2 regions of the Bacillus sp. Bwzl_19 genome follow, and region 1 is predicted to be linked to the other one. Evidence: riboswitches for the same ligand, from Rfam matches in the RefSeq annotation. Region 1 holds a riboswitch; the other holds the start of a gene.
What was found. Region 1 has a riboswitch for lysine ahead of ACW5MY_RS15545 (amino acid permease). Riboswitches for the same ligand answer to the same signal wherever they lie in the genome.
Positions count from the first base shown of each region.

Region 2: another riboswitch for lysine. It lies ahead of ACW5MY_RS13010 (aspartate kinase); the one in region 1 lies ahead of ACW5MY_RS15545 (amino acid permease).

Region 1 covers NZ_CM142729.1:2,919,831-2,925,508, forward strand. Annotated here, with positions in the region: gene ACW5MY_RS15540 (class I SAM-dependent methyltransferase) at 1-379, shown strand, start outside; gene ACW5MY_RS15545 (amino acid permease) at 431-1,843, opposite strand; lysine riboswitch at 1,952-2,132, opposite strand; gene sspJ (small acid-soluble spore protein SspJ) at 2,255-2,395, opposite strand; gene ACW5MY_RS15555 (metal-dependent hydrolase) at 2,579-3,061, shown strand; partial or broken gene ACW5MY_RS15560 (LTA synthase family protein) at 3,104-4,964, shown strand; gene ACW5MY_RS15565 (substrate-binding domain-containing protein) at 4,995-5,678, opposite strand, start outside.
Region 2 covers NZ_CM142729.1:2,444,266-2,449,943, forward strand. Annotated here, with positions in the region: gene sdhA (succinate dehydrogenase flavoprotein subunit) at 1-162, opposite strand, end outside; gene sdhC (succinate dehydrogenase cytochrome B558) at 196-804, opposite strand; gene ACW5MY_RS13005 (YslB family protein) at 1,101-1,547, shown strand; gene ACW5MY_RS13010 (aspartate kinase) at 1,594-2,823, opposite strand; lysine riboswitch at 2,949-3,128, opposite strand; gene uvrC (excinuclease ABC subunit UvrC) at 3,190-4,962, opposite strand; gene trxA (thioredoxin) at 5,108-5,422, opposite strand; partial or broken gene ACW5MY_RS13025 (alpha-N-arabinofuranosidase) at 5,574-5,678, opposite strand, start outside.

The sequences.
Region 1 (5,678 bases):
CCGCCAAAAAACCTTTTTCAGTCTGCTCGGCGTTTCATACTATCTTACGAAAAAGCATCTTGCCCGCCTGCTTACTCAATTATTTGACCAAGTCCCTCCAGGAAGCTCTATCGTCTTTGATTATGCAGATCAGTCGCTCTTTGAAGATAAAGGACTGTCAAACAGAGTGGAAAACATGGTGAAAATGGCTGCAGCCAGCGGAGAGCCGATGCTATCGTGTTTCAGCTATGAAGAAATTGAAAAGGTGTTAGAATCATCAGGTCTGCTTATTTATGAACACTTATCTCCAGCGGCCGTCAATGAGCGTTTTTTCAGCGGACGCACTGACTATTTAACCGCTTTCGAGACCATTCATTTTATACACGCCGTCAAAAAGTAATCCGCTGCCGCAAACAAAAAAGACATCTCACAGTCGTGAGATGTCTTTTTTTCAAACCGATTGTCTGTTGTTTGCAAATTTCTTTGAGACGAAAGGATATAACAGCAAACCGACGAAAAACAGCCCGATACCGAGAATAAAGGTCGTTAAATCGGCCGTTCCGGTGATAATGACGTAAAAAGAATAAATGCAGGCTAAGATGGCGATGAAACCGTCCCGCACTCTTGAACCCTTGATCTCGTCATATGTTTCACCCGTCCAAACAAGCTTCAGACTGTAAAATGCTGATACGAGATACGGAATCAGATAAGCGAGCGTCGCCGCTGTTGTTAAAAACGTAAACGCGTCACTGATCGTCCGGGAAATAACCGAAAAGATAAAGATTTGTGACATGACGTTCGTGACGATTAACGACACAACCGGACTGCCCTGTTTATTCGTTTTTGCAAAAGCAGCGGGAAAGTCCCCTGATTTCGCCGCTTGATACGGAACTTCAGAGCCGAGAAGAATCCAGCCGAGCATCGTTCCGAACAGACACAGGATCGCCAGAATCGCCATGATGATGCTTCCCGCATTGCCGACAATCGCGTACAAGACGTCAACAAACGGTTTCTCCGAGCCGACAAGCTTATCATGTGGAAGCACGCCCATCGTAATCAATGTCACGATAATATAAATGCTGAGCGCGATCAATAAGCCGGTAATGGTGGCGCGTTTCACATCGCGCTGCGAACGGGCGCGCCCGGATAAAATGACCGCAGATTCAATTCCGACGAACGCCCATAATGTTGAAATCGCCGCATTGTGGATCTGCCCGCCGATTCCCTCAACTGTGTGAGGCCCAGTTTGAACCGGAAAATAAAAATGATCGAAAAACGACGTTTGAAACACAAACAAACCTGCAATGATAAAAAAGATAAATCCTAATACTTTTGAAAACGTCGTGACGAAATTTAATTTACTCGCACCGTTAATGCTGGAGACGAGAATCGTGTGAGTGCCCCATAATAAAACCGTACATACGGCAAACGTCAGCAGCTGGCCGAGCGTAACCGCCTGACCGCCGATCGAAAACATTTCACGCTTATCCGTTAAAATCGGGAAAAATGATGTTAAATATCCGGCAAGGCTTGTGATGATCGCCACGTTGCTGATCCAGCTCGCCACCCAGTAGCCCCACACCATCGTGAATCCGGCTGCATTCCCTTTCTTCCGATCGCTGAACAGCGCTCTCGCATAGCTTTGCGGCCCCGCCGTCAGCTCAGGCTTACGGATGGATAAGTGGCCGAAAACAAGCGCGATCATTAAAACACCGGCTCCCGTTAAAAGCCATGCCGATGTAGCGCCGAACGGACTCGCGATTTTTGCGAGCGTGCTCGGAAGGGAAAAGATGCCCGATCCTACCATATTTCCTACGACAAATGCCGTCAGTAACCAAAAACCCCATTTTTTCGTCTGTTCCATTCCTGTACCTCCTGGTTGTTCATTCGTACGGACCAGACCCCGAGACCATATTTACACACAAAAAAAGCCTGAACAAAAGTCCATGCTTAAAGAAACACACACCCTTGATCTCCGGATAGCCCTCCGCGAAAAAGCACGCGGCAGTCCTGCACTTATTCAGATACAGTCCCAGCATAAAGAAGGATCGGCTTTCTTTACACTTCGGCGCTGATGCCTTTAACACATGTTTTGCGGCCCCTGTCAGCCTGGCATGTGCGACTCATCATCAAGCGCAACCTCTACCTCACCGAGAAAGAGTGAGGATTTTTATCATTCAATTCTACTCAGAGGTTATCAGAGATAAAAAGATCTGTCAAAGGGAAAAATTAGACGGAAAACGGATAGAGCATTCGCCCTACCCGTTTTATATGGTCAGCGGTTGTTTTTTTTCTTTTGAACAGCTTCTTGAAGCGGATCGTCTTTCAGAGCTGCACTGGCGTCGTCAAGCGCACCTTGAATGACGTTTTTGTTTTTATCGCTGTTTTTTCCTTTTTCTTTGTTAAAGAAAGCCATCTGTATCACCTCTTTATCAAATATAGGTACACCTATAATGTGTCTTTTTACGCGGCAGAATATGCGGAATCCGCGTCTCCTTCCTTTTGGTGTTACAGGTAAAGTTTGTTGATCAAACATGCATTCTCTTGATATATTTGTAATTCAGGGGATTTTGGCAAAAATAAAAAGGAGAAGCGAAAAATGACAGGAAAAACACACATCATGGGAGGCATCGCTTCTTGTTCCGCAATTGCTTATTACTACGGGTATGATCCGGTTCTGATGACCTCAGCCGGTGCCATCGGGGCGCTGATTCCCGATATATGCCATACGAAAAGCAAAATCGGCAGGACGCTGCCCGTTCTGTCCAAAATCGTAAGCACGGTGTTCGGACACAGAACATTTACACACAGCCTGCTGTTTATGCTTATTATGTTTTTCATCACGGCAACCTACATTCCGAATCCAAGCATTTCCGCCGGACTGATGATCGGAATGGCAAGCCATCTTGTGCTTGACGCATGGACCGTCAACGGGATTAAACTGCTGTTTCCGTCCGCGATCCGCTTCCGTCTTCCCCTTTATATGAGGACGGGGAGCTTTTCGGAGCAGCTTGTGCTGGCCGGCTTAACGATTGTATCCTGCTATTATTTATACGAACTGGTTCACGGCCGCATCTCTTAAACAAAAAGCGTCTTTTCGCTTTTAGGGTGAGGAGTCATACATATGAAGAAATCCTTTTTCAAAAATCATCGGTTTTTATGCTTGTCCATTCTGTTCATGTGGATAAAAACATATGTCGTTTATAAGCTCGGTTTTGATCTGCAGAACAATTCTGTTCTTGAGGAATGTCTGCTTCTCATTAATCCGCTGAGCTTCATTGTGCCGCTGTTCGGCATCGCCCTGCTCCTGACGGAAAAAAAACAGCGGATCTTTTTGCTTTCGGCGAATGTGATATTGACGGGGATTTTAATCGCAAACACGGTGTTTTACGGGTTTTATATTGATTTTATCACCATACCGGTTTTGTTTCAGGCGAGCAATATGGGCGATATGGGAAGCAGCGTCCAAGAGCTGTTTCACCCGCTTTATATCGCTTTATTCTTGGATATTGCGGTTCTGTTTTATCTTGCGAAAAGGGATACAGCCGGTAAGGGAAAAGCAGGCGCACGAACCGTTAAAGCGTATGCGTGGGCATCAGCCGGCCTCATGCTGTGCAACCTTGCGCTGTCTGAGGCCGAGCAGCCGAAGCTGTTCAAGCATCCTTTTGATCGTGAAGCGCTCGTAAAAGGAATCGGCCTGTTCCACTTTCATTTGTATGACACCATTTCGCAGACGCTGAATGCAGGGGCTAAAGCGTTTGCAGATGAAGACAGCCTTGCGGCGGTGGCGAATTACACTCAAGCCGACTACAGCAGCCCGTCCGATTCAAAGTTCGGGCTTGCAAAGGGGCGCAATGTGATTTTTGTGACGCTCGAATCAACACAGCGTTTTGTGATGGACGAACGGGTCAACGGGCGGGAGATTACCCCGTTTATGAATAAGCTGCGGAAAAAAAGTTATGATTTCACTCATTTTTATCAGCAGACCGAACAGGGTAAAACCTCAGATTCAGAATTCATCACCGCGAATTCGCTGTACCCGTCTTCCAGCGGCGCCGTTTTTTTTTACAAAAAGCGGCCACCGGTTCAATACGATGTACCATACGTTAAAAGACCATCAATACTATTCAGCCGTTCTGCATGCCAACCATAAGGCCTTTTGGAACCGGGATGAGATGTACGGCGCCTTCGGAATCGACCGTTTTTTTGACGCCGATGAATTTCAGGTGACACAGGAAAATTCAACGGGCTGGGGCCTGAAGGACAAAGAGTTTCTCGAGCAGTCAGCGGAAAAATTAAAGAAGCTGCCGCAGCCGTTTTACGCAAGCCTGCTGACCTTGACCAACCATTTTCCTTTTGAAATTGAAAAACAAGATCAGCATATTGATGAACCGGACACAAGCAGCGATTTATTAAACCGCTATGTGACAACGGTCCGCTATGAAGATGAGGCCTTAAAACACTTTTTCAAGAAGCTGAAAAAAGCAGGACTGTATGACAACTCGATGATCGTCCTGATGGGAGATCATTACGGCATATCCGAAGCCCATAATAAAGGACTTGCCGAGTTCTTAGGAAAAGAGGAAATCACTCCGTTTGATACGGTTCAGCTCCAGCGCGTGCCGTTTATCATTCATATTCCCGGGGTGACCGACCGTGCGCCGGAAACGGTTGCTTCCGCTGCGGGACAGGTTGATGTAAAACCGACGCTGCTTCACCTTCTCGGCATTGAAACGAAAGGCAGCATTCAGTTCGGCAATGATCTGTTTTCCAAAGAGCGGACTCCGTTTGCTGTACTGAGAAACGGCAGCTTTATCACGGACGATCATATCTATACGAAAAATACGTGTTACAGCAGCCGCAAAACGGGCGAACCGCTTTCTGACGTGAGCGCGTGCAGTGATGAGAAAGAAAAAGCGGAACAAGAGCTGATGCTCTCCGATAAAATATTAAACGGCGACCTGCTGCGGTTTTATAAGCAATAAAAAAATCCCTCCGTTTTATGGAGGGGTTTTTTATGTTTCATATATCAGCCGTCCGGTCATTTTCGTATCATATCCGGATAATTGAGAAAGCTGAGACTTGAATTCCGCGGAATTGAGAATGTCCCGCACGCTTTGAACAAGCTCCGGGTTTTGTTTTAAGACGACAACATCGTACTGCTCACTGATCACCGGGATAAAATCCGTGCCTGCCATATGCGCCGCATGCTGCGACCCGACTCCTATATCCGCTTTTCCGCCGGATACTTGTGAAGCCGCTGACAGATGATCCGTGACAATGTCATGGTAGCCGGCGACATCAGACGGCGTGATGCCGAATGATCTGAGCTGTTCATCCAGCAGCACCCTCGCGCCTGATCCTTTTTCGCGATTGACGATGCGGACGTCCTTTCTGCTCACGTCCTGAAAGCCCTGAATGTTCAGCGGATTGCCTTTTTTCACATATAATCCGGCCTGCCGAAGCACGACATGAAAAAGCGCAAACGGCTCTCCTGAAAGAATGCGCTTCACATACGGAATGTTATACTGCCCCGTCTCCCCATCGTACAAATGAAGACTGACGATATCGCAAGCCCCCCGGTACATCTCGATCAGGCTGTTTAAACTGCCGCTGTACTTGCGAAGCGGAGCCGCCTGTATCGTTCGTTCCAGCTGTTTGCTGAGGAGGTCCATCGACACATCCTGCCCGCTGATGAT
Region 2 (5,678 bases), 480 kb from region 1:
GTTGACAGCTCCGTTTATCCCGCCCTGCGCGCAGACCGAGTGAGAGCGTTTGACCGGAACGATGGAAAACAATTTAACGGCCGTGCCTGATTCCGCTGCTTTAATTGTCGCCATGAGGCCGGCAAGACCCCCGCCGACTACAATAATGCTTGATTGACTCATGATAGCCCCTCTCCCTCTAGTAATCTAGTTCTCTTACACAAACGCAAAAATTGCTTTTAGACCGACGTATGAAAGCGCTAAAAATATAATCAGCGTCACGTAAGTCGAAATTCTTTGAGAACGCGGCGTGACCGTGATCCCCCATGTGACCGCAAAAGACCATAAGCCGTTTGAAAAGTGAAAAATGACCGATAAAACGCCTACAATGTAAAAACCGAGCATGAACGGCGAGCTCAAAATATTCGCCATCATATCAAAGTTGACTTCAGCGCCCATCTGTGCGGCAATCCGCGTCTGCCACACATGCCAGCTGACGAAAATAAGGGTGAGAATACCAGTGACACGCTGAAGCACAAACATCCAGTTTCTGAAATAACTGTAGTGGCCAGCGTTGTTTTTCGCAGTAAATGCTATGTACACACCGTAAACCGCATGATAAATTAAAGGTAAGAAAATAATAAAAATTTCTAACGCATACCTGAACGGCAGACTGTCCATAAAGCCGGCCGCCTTGTTAAACGCATCTGCTCCCCTTGCGGCAAATTGGTTGACGACTAAATGCTGGATCAAAAAGATGCCGACCGGAATAACACCGAGCAAGGAATGCAATCTTCGAAAATAAAACTCTCTGTTCCCAGACATTACTTTACCCCCTGTTTGATTTAAGTGCGAAATGTGCTAAAATCTCTGCCCCCACTTCGTTTCAATTGTAAGCACTTTATTAAAATTTATTGACAATTTCATTTTACTCCTCCCTCAAATGAGCGTCAAGAAAACGTGTACATAAATTATAATTTTCCGAATTGATTATCTGACGGGAAAATTTTATTTTCCTGCGATATCTTTCTCACTTTTTTTCACGTGTTTTATAGGATCATCCTGTAATCCTCCCCCCTGTTTAAGCTATAATAAACGAAGGAGAGAGGGGAATACATAATATGAAGAATAATTATGAAGCAGCTTTAGAACCTTTAACTGAACTCGACGTCAGCGCATACGGCTACGAATTAATCCGGGAAATCGTGCTTCCGGATATCCTGGGCCCGGAACATTCATCCATGATGTATTGGGCGGGAAAACGCCTCGCCCGCAAATTTCCTCTTCAATCGTGGGAAGAAATCCCCGCCTTTTTTGAAAAAGCCGGCTGGGGAACTTTGACAAACACCGGATCAAAAAAGCAAGAGCTTGAATTTGAACTGGAAGGACCGCTCGTATCCAGCAGGCTTAAACATCAGAAAGAGCCGTGTTTTCAGCTTGAAGCCGGTTTTATAGCCGAACAGATTCAATTGATGAACGATCAGATTGCAGAATCTTATGAACAGGTAAAAAAGAGAGCGGATAAAGTCGTCCTGACTGTAAAATGGGATATGAAGGACCCTGTATAATTGAAAAAAGGCGGTGACTCCAAGTCCCGCCTTTTTGCCTGCCCGTTTATACGGCAGACGGCTGTTTAGAAAGCTCAAACGCATCGTGAAGCGCTTCGACCGCTTTCACCATATCATTTTCGCTGACAACCGTTGATACTTTTATTTCAGATGTGCTGACCATTTTTACTTGTACATTTTTTTCCGCCAGTACGGCAAACATGTCTGCAGCGACGCCGGGATTTGAGACCATGCCTGACCCGACAATGGATACTTTCGCCAGCTTTCTTTCAGTTTCAATTTTTTCATAGTCAAGCGCGTTTTTATATTCTTCAAGCACAGCGACCGTTTGAGCGGCATCTTCCGTTTTCACTGAGAAAGAAATGTCCGCTTCCCCATCGTCCGCCTGTGTCTGAATAATGATGTCAACGTTGATGTTTCGTTTTGCCAAGGCGGTGAAGATCGTTGAAAGGGTTGTCAGTCCGCTTGTCAGGCCTGTAACGGACACCCTCGTGATCTGGTCTTCAAATGCAATTCCTCTGACGATTAAATTCTGCTCCATTGATGATTCCTCCTCAATTAACGTTCCCGCTTCATGTTCCGTACTTGACCGCACTTCCAAAGGCACTTGATAGTTTTTCGCGAACTCAACCGCCCGCGGGTGAAGGACACCCGCTCCGAGATTTGCAAGCTCAAGCATTTCATCATAAGAAATCCCCGCCAGTTTTCTCGCTGACCGGACGTACCGCGGATCTGTCGTAAACACGCCCGGAACGTCTGTGTAAATGTCACATTTATCCGCTCCTAATGCTGCGGCAAGAGCGACCGCCGTTGTATCGGAACCGCCCCGTCCGAGCGTCGTAATGCCGCCGTCTTCCGTTACGCCCTGAAAACCGGCGACGACTGTAATCCTGCCTTCAGCAAGCTGGGCCTGAATTGCCGTGATATCAATATCCGTAATTCTCGCATTGCCGTGGACGGCTTCTGTGCGGACACCCGCCTGCCATCCCGTATAAGAGACGGCGTCATATCCTTTTTCCTGAAGCGCCATGGCTAAAAGCGAAATCGTGACCTGCTCTCCCGTAGACAGAAGCATATCCATTTCACGTTTACTTGGCTCAGATGTGATTTCCGCCGCCAGGTTAACGAGCGCGTCGGTTGATTTTCCCATTGCCGAAACGACGACTACGACGTCATGGCCTTTTTGCTTTTCAGCAATGGCTCGATTTGCGGCATGTTGAATTTTTTCGGCAGAGCCGACGGAAGTGCCTCCGAATTTTTGTACGATAAGACCCATACTAGACCACCCTTTACATTTTGGTTCGTGCGGGTGAGGAGAAAAGAGCGTTTTGTTCACAATAAAAAAAGCAATGAGAGGAATAGCTCTCATTGCTTTTTCATATCATTACGACTGATTATGAACAACGAGATAGCCCTCCAAGAAAATGAATTCTTGACAGCCTTACATTTATTTAATGCAAGGCCAGCAAAACACACCGATGGGATGTGATTCACTTCGGCGACGCTCCCCTTTCAGCTTTTCTCGCAGAATCCATCATTCTCAAAAAGCTTACTATTGAAGTTCGCACCTCTATCTTCACCTTATAACACGATCTTATGAAATTAGTTCACATTCTAGCAGGTTTTTCAGAAAAGCACAATACTATTTTTTCAATTTTTCAAACAGCATCTGAGCCGCCGCAGCCGGCACACCGGCTTTTTTAATATCGTCAAGGCTTGCTTCCTTCATCTTTTTGACGGATCCGAAATGCTTTAAGAGCATTTTTTTGCGTTTTTCGCCGATGCCCGGGATATCATCCAAAACGGATTGAAAGGCGCTTTTTCCCCGGATCTGCCTGTGAAAACTGATCGCAAAGCGGTGAACTTCGTCCTGAATGCGCTGAAGCAGGTAAAATTCCTGGCTGTTCCGCTCCAGAAACATCGGTTCAAGCGGATCGCCGATCAAAAGGTTGGATGTTCGGTGTTTATCATCCTTCGCCAATCCCGCTACAGGGACATCAAGGCCGAGCTCATTTTCGAGCACGTCGCGCGCCGCATTAATCTGTCCTTTTCCGCCGTCAATGATGATTAAATCCGGCAGCGGGAGATTTTCGCGGAGCACCCTCGAATATCTTCTTCTGACGACTTCCCTCATAGAGCCGTAATCATCAGGCCCTGTTACGGTTTTAATTTTATATTTGCGGTATTCCTTTTTATTGGGCTTACCGTCAATAAAGACAATCATGGCCGACACAGGGTTTGTGCCTTGAATATTGGAGTTGTCAAACGCTTCAATCCGATGCGGCGTGTAAATGTTCAGCGCCTCACCGAGCCGTTCGGCAGCACCGATTGACCGTTCCTCATCCCGTTCGATTAATGAGAATTTTTCCCGCAGAGCGATTTTCGCATTTTTGTGCGCAAGCAAAAGCAGCTCTTTTTTCGGGCCCTTTTTCGGCTGATGCACGGCGGTTTCCAAAAGCTCGCTGATCATGTCCCTGTCCACGCTGTCAGGCACCAGAATTTCTTTAGGCAGAAAGTGATTGTTTTTAGAATAGAACTGGCCGATGTAGGTCAGAAATTCTTCATCCGCTTCCTGATACATCGGAAACATGCTGACATCGCGTTCAATCAGCTTTCCCTGGCGTATGAAAAAGACCTGGACGCACATCCAGCCTTTATCGTAGGCATAAGCAAACACATCGCGATCCAAAAGGTCATTCATGGTCATTTTCTGCTTCTCCATCGTCGATTCGATGTGAGCAAGCTGATCGCGGAATTCTTTAGCCCGTTCAAATTCAAGCTTTTCCGCCGCCTCTGTCATTTTCTCTTCAAGCTCTTTTTTGACCTCGTTATGCCCTCCCTTTAAAAAACGGGTGATATCTTCAACCAGCTCGCGATTTGTCTCCTCAGAAATATCTTTAACACAAGGAGCGAGGCATTGTCCGAGATGATAATAAAGACAGACGCGGTCCGGAAGCTTCGAGCACTTCCTGAGCGGGTATAGGCGGTCCAGCAGTTTTTTCGTTTCCCGCGCCGCCTGCACATTCGGGTACGGGCCGAAATAGCGCCCTTTGTCTTTTTTGACATTCCGGGTGACAATAAGCCGCGGATGGCGTTCATGGGTGATTTTAATAAAGGGATAGGTTTTGTCATCTTTCAGCATGACATTGTATTTCGGATCGTATTTTTTAATCAGATTCATTTCCAAAATAAGCGCTTCAAGATTGGAGGAGGTCACGATATATTCAAAGTCCTCAATCTCCGTCACAAGCCTTTGGGTTTTTGCGTCGTGAGAACCGGTGAAATAGGATCGCACCCTGTTTTTCAGCACCTTCGCTTTCCCCACGTAGATGACTGTTTTTTGACGGTCTTTCATTAAATAACAGCCCGGCTGATCGGGAAGGAGGGCCAGCTTTTCTTTCAGTTGTTTATTCATACGTTACCCTTCCTTATATTCATTTCTCGTGTCCATTCAGTGTATCACGAACATTTGTTTTTCTCCATTCTCAGCTTTTGGCAGATCAAAAAAAGGCGATTCCTCTTTAAAAAGGAATCGCCCTGCCGTAACGGCCGCTTTTGGCTTACAGATGTTTGTTTACAAGCTCTTCAAGCGCTTCTTTCGGTTTGAAGCCGACAGATGTTTCAACGACTTCTCCGTCTTTTAACACAAGAAGTGTCGGGATGCTCATTACGCCGTATTTACCGGCAGTTTCTTGGTTTTCATCAACGTCGATTTTGACGATTTTCAGTTTGTCTCCCATTTCTTGATCAAGCTCTTCAAGAACGGGCGCGATCATTTTACAAGGTCCGCACCAAGGAGCCCAGAAATCCGCCAATACGACCCCTTCACTTGTTTCAGCTGAGAACGATTGATCAGTTGCTTTTACGATAGCCATTTGTTATTCCTCCAATGTCAAATGATGATTTTTAGTATAGCATCTCCCATTCGTTCATGCTAATTTAATGCTTATATTATTTTCTCCCGAACTCCTCTGAAATAATCTTCTTTATATGGTGTATGATAACCGATCAGCAGGCATTCAAAACTTAAGATGGATCAGCAGGCAGCGTAATTAAAACTACCGCCATCGGAGGAAGCTCGGCCTCAAGGTTTCCGCCCTTTTGAGTAAATCCGGAAAACGGCTTCGGTTT